DNA from 2 places in the Buttiauxella sp. 3AFRM03 genome. Region 1 is predicted to be linked to the other one. Evidence: predicted binding sites of a transcription regulator. Region 1 holds the regulator's gene; the other holds the start of a gene.
The links. The regulator PurR, encoded in region 1, represses purine synthesis genes. The targets are predictions, from matches to a motif close to CANGCAAACGTTTGCNTG.

Region 1 (7,933 bases):
ACTTCAAAGACGAAGACAACTTCCTGAAAGCGCAAATGATGACAATTGCCTCTTTGGCAGCAGCCACAGCCAAAAACCCTGGAGATAATGCGGCATTAGAAGATTCACAGTTCAAAAAGATCATTAATGCTGTATCAACCTCATCAATGCTCGCAACTACTGCAAAATCCAAGCACAGAATCTTATGGGTAGACGACCGTCCAGATAATAATATTTATGAGCGGAAAGCTTTTGAAGCCCAAGGGATTGAATTTACACTGGCACTTTCCACTCAAGAGGCTTTGGGACTTATTGCTGAAAATAACTTTGATGCGATAATTTCCGATATGGGCAGAAAGGAAGGACCACGGGAAGGGTATGTGTTACTTGACAAGCTTCGAGCTGCAAACAACAGAACACCATTCATAATCTATGCAGCATCAAATCTTCCAGAGCATAAAGAAGAAGCATATATTCGGGGAGCAAACGGCTCAACAAACCGCGTAGCAGAACTTTTCGAATTGGTCATGGCGGCTCTAACGAATACGGCACGGTCTTAAAAAGATCACCGCCAGTAAAGTAAAATGGTTCATCACGCTACACGTGATGAACCATTAAAAACAATAAGCGAAGACATTTCAGCCTTCACTTATCCCAGCAGCAAATTACTCTGCGTCTGGCTCTTCAGATTTATGCTTAGCAGCAGATTCTTTAATCAGCGCCTGCAATTCACCACGTTGATACATCTCAATGATGATGTCGCAACCGCCAACCAGCTCGCCATCAACCCACAATTGCGGGAAAGTCGGCCAGTTGGCATATTTTGGCAACTCAGCACGGATGTCCGGGTTCTGCAAAATATCAACGTAGGCGAAACGCTCACCACAGGCAGACAGCGCCTGCACAGCCTGGGCTGAGAAACCACAGCTAGGCAGTTTCGGGGAACCTTTCATATAAAGAAGGATTGGGTTTTCAGTAATCTGTTGTTGGATTTTTTCAATAGTGCTCATTGCTTGCTTCCTCAAACCTGGTCTCGGCAGTAGCCTGCCATTGTAGCGATCGATACCCTCTCCAGAAAACACCAATTTTTGCAGGGTTTCTGTGTACTACGCGATGGAGGGATAACATGTCTCAAGAATAACACTTTTCCGGTAGCTGCAAATCAGGAATTAACCCTATCCCTGATCAATAAATCACCTTATGACCTTAAGTTTGATGATTTTTTTTGCGACTGGTTACGAAACAGCACGACGATAGGTAAAAGGTTGTTAACTTTATCTCACTTAATAGATTAGAATCGGCGGGTTTCGCAAAATCATACACGGGCATGATGGTAATTATCATGCATTCATTTTAACCAGGGGATTGTCGAGTGGCGCGGATAACAAAAATTTCTATCACGCTCTGTGCTCTGCTATTTACCTTGCCGTATACACCATTGACGCAGGCGTCTGAGCACGCTCGTCCCGTGGCGGCGCATAAAGCGCACGTTGTGAAAAGCACAACCAAGAGCACAGAAAAGAGCAGTAAGAGTAAAGATAAAACCACTACCGCCAGCAAGAAAACCAACACCACCTCCAAAACAGCCAGCAAGAAAAAAGAAACCACTGCCTCAACGAGTAAAACCGCTAAAAACTCCAGCAGTGCTAAAACAAAAAATCTTGCCAGTAAAGACCGCAAAAAATCCTCTCAGCTCGCGAAAGTCCAGCCTGTTGCTCTCACCGAAAAATGCAGTAAACCTCGTAAAGGTTATAAAACGCATTGCGTGAAAGTCAAAGCAGAGCAACCAACGACGATTGCCGCTGCGCATAAAGTCCGGGTGCAAAAAGCACAGAAAACGGCGATGAACAAATTGATGGGCCAGATTGGCAAACCGTATCGCTGGGGTGGGACTTCACCGCGTACCGGTTTCGATTGCAGCGGTCTGGTTTATTACGCCTATAAAGATTTGGTGAAGTTCCGTATTCCACGCACTGCTAACGAAATGTATCACCTGCGTGATGCCTCTTCGGTGGATCGTGGTGAGCTGGAAACAGGTGACCTGGTATTCTTCCGTACACAAGGTCGCGGCACTGCGGATCACGTAGGCGTGTATGTAGGCAACGGTAAGTTCATTCAGTCTCCACGTTCGGGCAGGGATATCCAAATCACTTCCTTGAGCGAAGATTACTGGCAACGCCACTATGTTGGCGCTAAACGTGTCATGACCTCCAAAACCATTCGTTAAAAATTCGTCGAAAATCTGCGCCTGCCCTTCATTGGGCAGGCGTGTTCCTCTTTTGCTTACCCTTTCAATTTGTTACCCTAAACCCGCACTAAAAGTGTTGTCTAGATGTAAACAATAATAAGGAGTTAGCAATGTCGTTCGAACTACCTGCACTACCGTATGCAAAAGATGCTTTAGCACCGCATATCTCCGCCGAAACCCTGGAATACCATTACGGTAAACACCATCAAACCTATGTCACTAACCTGAATAATCTGGTTAAAGGCAGCGCGTTTGAGGGTAAAACCCTCGAAGAGATCGTTCGTACTTCCGAAGGTGGCGTATTTAACAACGCCGCTCAGGTCTGGAACCACACTTTCTACTGGAACTGCCTGGCACCAAATGCTGGCGGCGAGCCAACTGGCGAACTGCTGGAAGCCATCAATAAATCTTTTGGTAGCTTCGCTGAGTTCAAGCAGCAATTTACTGATGCTGCTATCAAGAACTTCGGTGCTGGCTGGACATGGCTGGTTAAACAGGAAGATGGCGCATTAGCGATTGTTTCTACCTCTAACGCTGGCACCCCACTGACGACTGCAGCTAAACCGCTGTTGACTGTGGATGTGTGGGAACATGCGTACTACATCGACTACCGCAATGCTCGTGCTGGCTACCTTGAGCATTTCTGGGCGCTGGTGAACTGGGCGTTTGTTGCGAAGAATTTAGCAGCTTAATGCAAAAGTAAATGGGCCGCGATTTGCGGCCCATCTTGATCAAAGCGTAAAAATCAGTGCAGTACGGCAGTTAGTGCGCCGAAAACAATCAAAGCCAAAACAATTACCGTCGTCGTGATTGAAAATTTCAAATCGGTGCTCATCATTAAACTCCTTTTATATCCATACAATCGATGTGTCAGGGTGATTTTCCCACAACCAGAGATAAAAATCCTCCAGGTTTTAATCTGATATCAATTTTCCCTCTTCCACTTTTCGCCTGGATAGGCCAAAATCCCTCGCTAATTTGTTGCGTATCGTCAATTCAATGCCCTCCTCCCGTTTTATGTCGCAATCCCGGCATACCTGCAACCATCATGTTGCCTGTGGAGTCAGCGTACGCAAACGTTTAACATAATAGCAATCAAGGGTTTACGATATAGCCCGGAGTGAATTTTAATGGCGACAATCAAGGACGTGGCGAAGCGCGCAAACGTTTCCACTACAACCGTATCACATGTGATTAACAAAACCCGTTTTGTGGCGGAAGAAACGCGCAATGCGGTGTGGGCAGCAATTAAAGAATTGCACTACTCGCCAAGCGCCGTAGCACGAAGCCTGAAAGTTAATCACACCAAAACGATTGGTCTGCTTGCCACTTCCAGTGAAGCACCCTATTTCGCCGAGATAATCGAAGCGGTGGAAAATAGCTGCTTTGAAAAAGGCTACACCCTGATTTTGGGCAACGCGCACAACAACTTTGAAAAGCAGCGCGCTTACTTATCGATGATGGCACAAAAGCGTGTCGATGGCCTGTTAGTGATGTGCTCTGAATATCCTGAATCATTGCTCACCATGCTTGAAGAGTACCGTCACATCCCTATGGTGGTGATGGACTGGGGCGAGGCTCGTGCCGATTTCACCGACTCCGTGGTCGATAACGCTTTCCACGGCGGTTATCTTGCTGGACGTTATTTGATTGAACGCGGCCACCGCGAAATTGGCGCCATTCCCGGGCAAATGGAACGTAACACCGGTGGCGGCCGCCATGCAGGCTTTATGAAAGCACTGGAAGAAGCGGGAATTTCCATTCCGGAAAACTGGATTGTTCAGGGAGACTTTGAACCTGAATCAGGTTACCGCGCCATGCAGCAGATCATCGGCCAGTCTCATCGCCCAACAGCGGTATTCTGTGGCGGCGACATTATGGCGATGGGTGCTATTTGCGCTGCTGATGAAATGGGGCTGCGCGTACCGCAGGATATTTCCGTTATCGGTTACGACAACGTACGCAACGCGCGTTACTTCTCACCGGCATTGACCACCATCCACCAGCCGAAAGATTCGCTAGGGGAAACGGCGTTTAATATGCTGCTGGATAGAATCGTCAACAAACGCGAAGAGTCGCAGTCGATTGAGGTTCACCCGCGTCTGATTGAACGCCGCTCTGTGGCTGATGGCCCGTTTCGCGATTATCGCCGCTAAGTGTGTGTCGGATGTCGCGCAAGCGACATCCAGCAGACTTACAGCGGCTCCTGTAGCCACTCCTGATTCATCGTGTCACTATCGCCTAAGTAATCCAACAGCCAGGCCAACGCTGGCGATGCATCGTTTTGCTGCCATGTCAGGCAACATGCCGCGTCAGGGAATGGATTATCCAGCGTTAATTCGCGCCATTTCCCTGAAGCAACCCACGGTTTGGCAATATGTAACGGCACCATGCCGATACACAACCCCGCGCTCAAGCAATCCGAACCGGACGCCCAATCAGGCACTACCACGCGGCGCTGGTTATCTAACAGCCAGGTAATTCGTTTTGGTAATGAACGCGAAGTATCTTCCAGAACTAGCGATGGCCAGGCACGCAGGTCATCATCGCTTAACGTCCCATCGCACTGTGCCAGTGGGTGCGAGGAAGCCACCACGCAACGCCAGCTCAACGTTCCCATATCACGGAAGGCATAACGCCCCCCAACCGGAATCGCCTGAGTCGCGCCAATCGCCACTTCTACGCGTCCATCCGCCAGCGCATCCCACACGCCGTTGAACACTTCCTGAAAGATACGTAATTCGATATCAGGAAAATGGCGATAGAAATCCAGCACCAGTTGCCGCGTTCGCTCCGGTTTTACAATGTTATCAACTGCAATCGCCAGGTGACCACGCCATCCATTGGCGATCTGTTGGCACTGTTGCCGTGTCGTCATCATTTTTTTGATAACAGAGCGGCCTTCTTTGAGAAAAAAGACGCCAGCAGGGGTTAATTCAACATCCCGATGACGACGTTCGAATAGCGGAACGGCTAACCAATCTTCGAGTTGCCGCACCGTATAACTAATGGCAGACGGAACGCGGTGCAACTCTTGTGCTGCACCGCTGAAGCTGCCATTGCGCGCTACCGCATCGATGACTTCCAGCGAGTATTCTGACCACATTTCTTTGCTCACAAATTTTTTGAACGCAACCTACAAATATTAGCGTTTCACAAGCGTAATTGCACTCCGTACACTCTCGCGGCGATTAACCTGCAAGATAAAACAAGAGAAAATTATGCAACCATCAAAAGGATTTCTTATCTGGCTGGCCGGATTAAGTGTGCTGGGGTTCCTCGCCACAGACATGTATCTGCCTGCTTTCGCTGCCATTCAGCAAGATTTACAGACCGACGCCTCTGCCGTCAGTGCCAGCCTGAGTCTGTTCCTTGCCGGCTTTGCGTTTGCCCAGTTGATGTGGGGTCCATTGTCAGACCACTTCGGTCGTAAACCGGTATTACTGGCGGGTTTAAGCCTGTTCGCCATCGGTTGTATCGGCATGCTGTGGGTTGAAAGCGCCACCGCGCTACTGGTACTGCGTTTTGTTCAGGCGGTTGGCGTCTGTTCTGCGGCCGTCAGTTGGCAAGCTTTGGTGACCGATTACTATCCGGCGAATCGCGCTAACCGTATTTTCGCCACCATTATGCCACTGGTTGGCTTGTCTCCGGCGTTGGCACCGCTGCTCGGTAGCTGGATTTTGACTCACTTTGACTGGCAGGCGATTTTCGCTACCCTGTTTGCCATCACGCTGGTGCTGATGATCCCGACTTTACGTCTGAAACCCCGCACTCAGCACCATCCGCAAACCGAAGATAATAAAGTCAGCTTTACCTCTTTGCTGCGCTCACGCGTGTACAGCGGGAACGTATTGATTTATGCCGCCTGCTCCGCCAGCTTCTTTGCCTGGCTGACCGGTTCGCCATTCATTCTTAACGATATGGGTTACAGCCCGGCGGTTATTGGACTGAGTTATGTGCCGCAAACCATCGCCTTCTTGATTGGCGGCTACGGCTGCCGTAGCGCGCTGCAAAAATGGCAAGGCAAGCAAATGTTGCCATGGTTACTTGCACTCTACACCCTGAGCATTTTCGGTACCTGGGGTGTGGCGGTCAGCGGCCATGCCAGCCTCACGCTGCTATTGATTCCATTCTGCGTGATGGCGATTGCTAATGGTGCGATTTACCCGATCGTCGTTGCTTCAGCCTTGTTGCCATTCCCGCAGGCCACCGGTAAAGCAGCTGCATTGCAAAATACGCTGCAATTAGGTTTGTGCTTCCTGGCAAGTTTGATGGTGTCATGGTTGGTCGCAACCCCGTTGTTGACCACCACCAGCGTCATGCTGGTGACCATCGTCTTAGCCATGTTGGGCTACTTGCTGCAACGCCGTAGTCATGTCAAAGTCTGGCAACCTGCTGAATCCGATGCACATTAATGTATCGTTTGCGTGACAGTAATGTAGTTAGCTTGCTAACAATATTTCATTGAATCACCGCCTGGGCGAGCCTATACTTATTTACGGCTTGACCGTCAGCACAATAATAATGACGTTTTGACGGGAGCCTTTGTGCTCCCGTTTGTTGTTTTAGAAGCTTTTTTTGTGGGCTCTCGCCCCCCTTTCTCTGTTCTACGTCGGATATCAGGCTCGCGGTATTTTCCGTGACATTTCTCACATGCCCAAAATAGCGTCTACGCTGTTTTAAGGTTCCTCTCACAATGGTGATGGAGAAGCTATGAGTTCATCGTGTATAGAAGAAGTCAGCATAAGAAATAACCCGTGGTATCGAATCGTGAGCGAAATGCTCACGCAGGCTGGCGTGGAAATTAACGGCCCGCGCCCTTTCGATATCCAGGTTAAGCATCCCGATTTTTTTAAGCGCGTGCTGCAAGAAGGCACCCTCGGGCTGGGTGAAAGCTATATGGACGGCTGGTGGGACTGCGAACGGCTGGATATATTTTTCAATAACACCATCCGTGCCGGACTTGAGAATCAACTCCCCCGCCATTTAAAAGACACCCTGCGCATTGCTGCAGCCCGAATATTAAATCTGCAATCCAAAAAACGCGCCTGGATTGTCGGTAAAGAACATTATGATCTTGGCAACGACTTATTTAGCCGGATGCTCGATGAACATATGCAATATTCCTGCGGCTACTGGAAATCAGCCACTACCCTTAGCGATGCGCAGAATGCCAAACTGAAAATGATCTGCGATAAGTTGCATCTTGAGCCAGGTATGACGCTGCTGGATATCGGCTGCGGCTGGGGTGGGCTTGCGGAATATGCCGCACGGCATTATGGGGTCGTGGTTCATGGCGTGACCATTTCTGCCGAGCAGCAGAAAATGGCTCAGGAACGTTGTCTCGGGCTGGACGTGACTATCTTGCTGCAAGATTATCGCGATTTAGAAATGCAGTTTGACCGCATTGTTTCAGTTGGCATGTTTGAACACGTCGGGCCGAAAAACTATGCCACCTATTTCAATGTGGTTGACCGCAACCTGAAACCAGAGGGTATTTTCCTGCTGCACACTATTGGTTCGAATAAAACCGATAACTGCGTTGACCCGTGGATAGACAAATACATTTTCCCGAACGGTTGCCTGCCGTCCGTGCGCCAGATTGCCGATGCCAATGAAGGCCATTTCGTGATGGAAGACTGGCATAACTTTGGTGCCGACTACGATAAAACGTTAATGGCATGGCACGAGCGTTTCCAGAATACC
Region 2 (7,933 bases), 1.6 Mb from region 1:
GCAGGATACTGATCAATTTGAAGATCAGGCTCAGACCAATACCGACGATAGTCGCCAGCGCCATCCCTTTCAGCTCAGCCGCACCAATATGTAGGGTCGCACCGCTGACGCCAACGATCAGAATGATAGCGGTCAGGATCAGGTTCTGCGTTTTGTTGTAATCCACTTTCGAATCAATCAGCACGCGGATACCTGAAGCGCCGATCACCCCATACAGCAACAGAGAAACACCGCCGATTACCGGAACCGGGATGATTTGGATCGCCGCCGCCAGTTTACCGACACACGACAACAGAATCGCGATAATCGCCGCACCGCCGATAACCCAGGTGCTGTACACGCGGGTGATCGCCATAACGCCAATGTTTTCACCATAAGTGGTGTTCGGCGTAGAGCCGAAGAAACCGGAAATCACGGTGGAAAGACCGTTAGCAAACATCGAACGATGCAGACCTGGGTCGCGGATCAGATCCTTTTTGACGATATTCGCCGTCACCACCAGGTGCCCGACGTGCTCGGCGATAACCACCAGCGCTGCTGGCAAAATGGTGAAGATGGCAAACCACTCAAAGCGCGGCGTGTAGAAGGTTGGCAATGCAAACCACGGAGCCTGAGCAATCGCCGCGGTATCCACAATCCCGACGGCAAATGACAGCGCGTAGCCAGTCAGCACGCCGATCAGAATTGGGATAATTGCCAGAAAACCACGGAACAAGACTGAGCTAAATACCGTCACACCCAGCGTTACCAGCGAGATCAGGATGCTGGTGGTATTCGGTTCGGTACCCGCAGCTGGCAATAGGCCTGACATTTCTGCGGCAACACGTGCCAGTTCCAGGCCGATAACCGCCACAATTGCGCCCATTGCCGCCGGAGGGAACATCACATCCAGCCAGCCGGTACCGGCTTTTTTCACAATCAGCGCCACGATACAGAACAACACACCGCACATAATAAAGCCGCCCAGCGCCACTTCATAACCCAATGGCAACAGCAGCAGCACTGGCGAAATAAACGCAAAACTTGAACCGAGATACGCCGGGATTTTGCCTTTACAGATAAAGAGGTACAGCAGCGTCCCGATCCCATTAAACAGCAAAACCGTAGCCGGGTTGATGTGGAACAGGAATGGCACCAGAACGGTAGCTCCAAACATAGCGAACAGGTGCTGTAAGCTTAACGGTATCGTTTGCAGCAGGGGTGGTCTTTCGTGTACCCCAATGGCGCGGCGCGTCATAATGTTGTCCTCTGAATGATGGTGTTGTTGTGTTTTAGTCAAAAAAAAGCCGACTCTCAAAGTCGGCTCAATTTTTTAATGCTCAATAGATTTCGGATTGCAGGAAGGCGGCAACTGCGCAAATCCCTGGGAGCGTAGATTTGCTACGTGACCAAGGTGAGCAAAGGCAGCCAACGCATCAGCAATTCGAAAGATGAAGAGCATTATTTGGTACCAAAAATCTTATCGCCGGCATCGCCAAGCCCCGGAATAATGTATCCGTGCTCGTTCAGACCCTGATCGATAGAAGCAGTAAACAGCTCTACGTCCGGGTGCGCTTTTTCCAGTGCCGCGATACCTTCTGGTGCTGCCACCAGAACCAGCACCTTAATGCTGGTACAACCGGCATTCTTCAGCAGGTCGATAGTGGCAATCATAGAACCGCCGGTTGCCAGCATTGGGTCAACCACCAGCGCCATACGTTCTTCAATGTTAGAAACCAGTTTCTGGAAGTAAGGCACCGGCTCCAGGGTTTCTTCATTACGATAGATACCCACTACGCTGATACGTGCGCTTGGAACGTTTTCCAGCACGCCTTCCATCATGCCCAAACCGGCACGCAGAATTGGCACAACGGTAATCTTTTTGCCTTTGATCTGGTCAATTTCTACCGGGCTATTCCAGCCTTCGATAGTGACTTTTTCAGTTTCCAAATCCGCCGTGGCTTCGTAAGTTAGCAAGCTGCCAACTTCTGAGGCGAGTTCACGAAAGCGTTTGGTGCTAATGTCGTTCTCACGCATCAGGCCCAGCTTGTGTTTGACGAGTGGGTGTTTGACTTCCACGATCTTCATACTCTTTCTCCCCGAGATAGTTGGCCACCACAAAAAAAATCGCCGGATTATACCGCTTTTTGATGGTGGTGCCACAGGAATTGGCACTGATTGGGGTTGATCAAGATCAACGAGACTGGAATGAGTATATATCAACAATAATTACATCCTGCTGAATAAGGGGCTCGCAAACGTTTGCCTGCACTGTTAGAATTGCGGCGTTTTTTATTCCTAACCCATCCGCGGGGACTTAGCAGTGACCGACAAAACTTCTCTTAGCTATAAAGATGCCGGTGTTGATATTGATGCTGGTAACGCTCTGGTCGATAAAATCAAAGGTGTAGTGAAAAAGACCCGCCGCCCGGAAGTGATGGGTGGCCTGGGCGGTTTCGGTGCGCTGTGTGCGTTACCGCAGAAGTATCGTGAACCTGTGCTGGTTTCCGGCACCGACGGTGTGGGTACTAAACTGCGTCTGGCTATGGATTTAAAACGTCACGACACAATCGGCATCGACCTGGTGGCCATGTGTGTGAACGACCTGGTCGTTCAGGGTGCTGAACCGCTGTTCTTCCTCGATTATTACGCAACGGGCAAACTTGAAGTCGAAACGGCTGCAAGCGTCATTACTGGTATTGCCGAAGGTTGTCTGCAATCTGGCTGCGCATTAGTCGGCGGTGAAACTGCTGAAATGCCGGGCATGTACCACGGTGAAGATTACGACGTGGCTGGTTTCTGTGTCGGCGTGGTCGAGAAATCTGAAATCATCGACGGCTCCAAAGTGACCGATGGCGATGTGCTGATTGCGCTGGCTTCCAGTGGCCCGCATTCCAACGGTTATTCTCTGGTGCGTAAAGTGCTGGAAGTGAGCGGTACTGACCCACTGACTACCGAATTAGAAGGCAAACCGCTGGCAGATCACCTGCTGGAACCGACGCGCATTTACGTGAAGTCGATTCTGGAATTGATTGAACAGGTTGACGTTCACGCGATTGCTCACCTGACCGGTGGCGGTTTCTGGGAAAATATCCCACGCGTTCTGCCAGACAACACTCAGGCGATTATCACTGAATCTTCATGGCAGTGGCCTGCGGTATTCGGCTGGTTACAACAAGCCGGAAATATCAGCCGTCATGAAATGTACCGCACCTTTAACTGTGGCGTGGGTATGCTGATTGCGCTGCCTGCTGCTGAAGCGGACAAAGCGGTTGAGTTTTTGAATGCAAAAGGTGAAAACGCCTGGAAAATCGGTAGTATCAAAGCTTCCGATTCCTCTGAGCGCGTGGTTATTGAGTGATGAAACGCATTGTGGTGCTGGTTTCCGGCAACGGAAGCAATCTTCAGGCAATCATTGATGCCTGCAAGCTTAAAAAGATTAATGGCACTGTAGCGGCTGTATTCAGTAATAAAACCGAAGCTTTTGGGCTTGAACGTGCGCGTGAAGCAGAAATTCCTGCTCACGCGTTAACCGCCAGCCAGTTCGTCGATCGCGCAGCGTTCGATCGTGAGTTAATGCTTGAGATCGACGCTTACGCCCCGGATCTGGTGGTTTTGGCAGGTTACATGCGTATTTTGAGCCCAGAGTTTGTCGGGCATTATGCCGGGCGCTTGATTAACATCCACCCTTCTCTGTTGCCGAAATATCCCGGCCTGCATACCCATCGTCAGGTGCTGGAAAACGGTGATGAAGTCCATGGGACATCGGTGCATTTTGTCACCGAAGAACTGGATGGTGGCCCGGTTATTCTGCAAGCCGAAGTGCCTGTTTTTGAAGGTGATGACGAAGAAGACATCACCGCTCGCGTGCAGAATCAAGAACACGCAATTTATCCGTTAGTCGTTTCCTGGTTTATTGAGGGGCGGCTGGAGATGCGTGAAAACAGCGCCTGGCTTGATGGCAAAGAATTACCACCGCAAGGCCACGCTGCAGACGAGTAAATCAACTGCCTTCTCCTCAACAGAGAAGGCAGTATCCCGCTTATTTCGCTCGTTCGTTCATCACCTTCATTGTTAACACGGTCGCCGCTAACAACAGGGTGATACCGTTGGCGATCATCAGCGGCATATCACCGCTTGTTAGCCCATAAAGCAACCAACATAACACCCCAAAAACAAACACCAGATACATACTCAGAGAGATCGCTTTAGTATCGCGATTTTTCAGGATATGAATCACTTGCAGGGCAAAAGAACCGGTGGTGCAGCAGGCAGCAACTCCACCCAGCCATGCGAAATCAGACATCTTGTTTTACTCCATCACACTCTACCAATACCACAGCCTGTTCGTTCCAGTCGGAAGGTAGAGGCTGTGGACGAAAAACATCGATATTGCGCAGCGTCAGGCCATTCACTCCACAGCAATACAGCGCGGGCAAACCACCGGGATAAGCCTCAACACCGTAAGCACGCTGCGTATCTGGATTAAGACACCAGGCGTTGTCCAGCCCCATACCCGTTGGCGAAAGCGGGTTACAGGGTGGACGAATGTCGTATAAACCCTGCTCCGGGGAGGCGCTGATGCTTTGGGTGAGTTGCAAACCATCAATGATTACCTGGCGCACCAGTCCTGGTTGCTCGCTGTGTAAATTAACCGCCCCTTCACTCACGCCGGTTAAACCACGGAACTGGATAAACTCAATCGCACCAGGTTGAATCGCCGGGTCACGGAAACGGGCAGACAAGTAGACTGGATCAGCCTTACCCCAATGGCAGGCATGCACCATCTCGCAGTTAAAAGTGATGTTACTGAAGACCATGCGTCGTAAGCGTCCGCCGTCACGGGAGACAATCCCGATGGCGCGGTTTGATTCGTAAATGGCACAGTTGGTGACACAAATATCTTCAATGTCTTCCCAGGTTTCAGTACCAATTTTTACCGCACAACTTTTGGAACGTAACGTGCAGTTGTTCACTACCACATGGCGCGTCGGGCGTTGCAACGGTGCCGGTTTACGGCTCGTCTTCAGGCAGATAGTGTCATCGGCGGCGCTGAAATGACTATTGCTGATATGCACTTGCTGGCAACTGTCGATATCCAGTGCATCGGTATTAGCCAGTGAAAGATCGTTATCGATGGTGATGCCATGTACTTTTACCAGCTCACACGCCACCAGATGAATCGTCCACATTGGGGCATTTTCGATAGTAAAGTCGCGGAGCTGTACGTGACGGCAATCTTCAAAAACAATCATGCGCGGGCGCTGTTCGGCAGGCTTGCGATAGCCCATATCATCGGCCTGTGCATCAAACCAGCCGTCAGCATTGCCATTAATCTTCCCGGCGCCACAGATGGTGATGTTATGCGCACCATAGGCGTATAAGAATGCCCAGCGCGAGCATTCCGCCTGGCTTTTAGTGGTGGCTTGCCCAAAGTCCTGGCCGTCATCGCTGACCCACAACTCAGCACCAGCCTGCAAACTGAGTGTAATATTGGAACCAAGTGTCAGACCACCCAGTCTGTAACAGCCACTTTCAACTTCCAGCGTTCCTCCCCCCTGTTGCGCCAAAGTATCCAGCGCTTTCTGGAAGCGGAGCGTATCGTGATTCTTATCGTCAGTATTCGCCCACTGCGGGGTCAGAGTCAGTTTCATGGTTCTCTCATCACTCGATGTAATAGACCCAGACATCTCACCATGCCCCTTCTCAGCACTCCACCGCGCCGCAATAGCTGATTAGCAGGAATGTTGCCTGACTCGCAAAATACCTTTTGCCCTGGGGTAAAAGGTGATCTTCATCACATCAGGTTTAAGCAGCATTTTTCCATTAGTGACGCAGATCGCACTTTATTGCCCTTTCTGGCTTCCACGCCGCTCAAATACCAGGGGAACGATGAATACACATTCGATATTTCCCCACCCCCTTCGCATTACCGGACAAAACCCTTCCTGTCGCCATAGAGACTGCGGCCCACACTTCGTACCGTAGATGCCGAACTCCTTTTTTATCGACACGAGATAAGAACAATGGACACAACGACAAAAAACACGGCTCCAGCTGGAAGGGAAGTCAAAACCAAAAATATTCTCGCCTGGGGTATGGGCGATATTTTTGGTAGTGGCGCGATGACCATTACCGGCCTTTGGCTGCTGTATTTCTATATTGAGGTTGCCGGGTTATCGCCTGCTGCTGCCGCTTCCATCTTTGCCATCGCCAAAATTTGGGATGGGATTACCGACCCGGTGATGGGCTACATCACGGATAACATTCGCAGCCGTTGGGGACGCCGCCGCCTGTTCTTTATTATTGGCGCACCGTTCTCACTGACCTTCGCCTTGATGTGGATGAGTGGCTACGGATACTTCTGGTATCTCGGCACCTATTTGCTGTTCAGCACTGTCTTCACATTGCTGATGGTGCCTTACGATACGCTACCTGCGGAGATGACCAACCGCTACGAAACCCGCTCGAAAATGTCGGGTGCACGTATGCTGTTTGCACAAGCCACCGCGTTTCTTTCCGCACTGATACCTGGGCAAATTCTGGCGCATGTTGCTGATAAAGATCAGGCATTTATGCTTATCGGTATTACCTTCGCCGTGCTGTTCTCGCTGCCGTGGATTTTCGTCTGGCGTGGCACCTGGGAGCGTGACAACCTGCCGCCGCCACAAACGCAAACCGGGCTGCTCAACACGCTGAAATCTCTGTATCGGGAAATGTTGTCAACGTTTCGCCTTAAGACCTTCCGCATTCATATCATGATGTATGTCGGCGGCGCGGTTGCACTGGATATCTTCGGCTCGCTGTTTATGCACTTCATGACCTACGTGCTGCAAATCAGTGCCGGTCTGGCTTCGCAGGCGCTGAGCCTGATGACCTTGTTCCAGTTTCTCGCCATCCCTGTTTTCACCTGGCTGTGTATTCGCGTCGGCAACGGCCATGCGTATAAAGCGGCTATCGGCATGATTTTGATAAGCCTGGTCTACTTCAGCCAACTTTCCGCAAGCTACGCCTCCATTGGCATGCTGGTGCTTGGCGGGGCTGTCATGATGGGTATCGCGCGTGGTGGTACCTATCTCATTCCATGGAACGTGTACAACTTCTTACCTGATGTCGATGAGGCTTACACCGGCGTGCGCCGTGAAGGGATCTATGCCGGTGTCATGATGTTGACCCGCAAATTCTCCCAGGCACTGGCACTGTTTATTGTTGGTCTGGCGCTTGAGTCTTTCGGTTTTACCAAAGGTGTGGCATCGCAAAGCAGCACGGCCATTGATGGCATCTGGTGGGTGTTCGTTGTCGGCCCTGGTGTGTTGGCAGTCATGGCGATGTGCGGTGCTTTCCGCTTCCGCCTCAGCCAGTCACGCCACCAGGTACTGATCAGCGAACTGGAACGCTTACGTGCAGGTGGGAAACCGGAAGATGCCAGCCCTGAGACCAAAGAGGTTGTCGAAACCCTGACCGGCCACCCGCACAGCAATGCTAACTGGGCGTATCGTCCAACCCACGAAATCAAAATTACTCCAGCTACAACTTCTGTTTAAGGAACAGACCATGACTACGACACTGTTATCCCCAACCCGTGAACACACCACTGAGCTGATTGATAGCCTGATTGGTGGTCTGGTCGACATCAAAGACGCTGACGGGCGTTTTTTACAACGCCTCAGTGATGGCCGAATTGTTGATACCAAAGGCTGGGCAGGCTGGGAATGGACACACGGAATCGGCCTGTTTGGTTTATATCGCTACTATCAAGTAAGCGGCTCTGAGCGCGCCAAAGAGCTTATCGACCTCTGGTTTAGCGATCGTTTTGCCGAAGGCACTCCGGTCAAAAACGTCAATACTGCCTGCCCATTCCTGACACTGGCATTATGTTATGAAGAGCAGCCAAATCCGCAATGGCTGCCATACCTGGAAACCTGGGGCCGTTGGCTCCAGCACCAGCTGCCGC

Region 2: a site for PurR is predicted at 2,231-2,248, ahead of purM (phosphoribosylformylglycinamidine cyclo-ligase). Genes of this name have one in related genera too.

The regions. Positions count from the first base shown of each region.
Region 1 is NZ_CP033076.1:600,031-607,963, forward strand. Features, by position in the region: gene D8682_RS04055 (response regulator) at 1-539, shown strand, start outside; gene D8682_RS04060 (Grx4 family monothiol glutaredoxin) at 645-989, opposite strand; gene D8682_RS04065 (C40 family peptidase) at 1,352-2,206, shown strand; gene sodB (superoxide dismutase [Fe]) at 2,338-2,919, shown strand; gene D8682_RS27410 (YnhF family membrane protein) at 2,973-3,065, opposite strand; gene purR (HTH-type transcriptional repressor PurR) at 3,358-4,383, shown strand; gene punR (DNA-binding transcriptional activator PunR) at 4,422-5,333, opposite strand; gene punC (purine nucleoside transporter PunC) at 5,449-6,642, shown strand; gene cfa (cyclopropane fatty acyl phospholipid synthase) at 6,941-7,933, shown strand, end outside.
Region 2 is NZ_CP033076.1:4,342,163-4,350,095, reverse strand. Features, by position in the region: gene uraA (uracil permease) at 1-1,237, opposite strand, end outside; gene upp (uracil phosphoribosyltransferase) at 1,441-2,067, opposite strand; gene purM (phosphoribosylformylglycinamidine cyclo-ligase) at 2,303-3,340, shown strand; gene purN (phosphoribosylglycinamide formyltransferase) at 3,340-3,981, shown strand; gene D8682_RS21675 (SemiSWEET family sugar transporter) at 4,022-4,285, opposite strand; gene D8682_RS21670 (glycoside hydrolase family 28 protein) at 4,278-5,633, opposite strand; gene D8682_RS21665 (MFS transporter) at 6,078-7,523, shown strand; gene D8682_RS21660 (glycoside hydrolase family 105 protein) at 7,534-7,933, shown strand, end outside.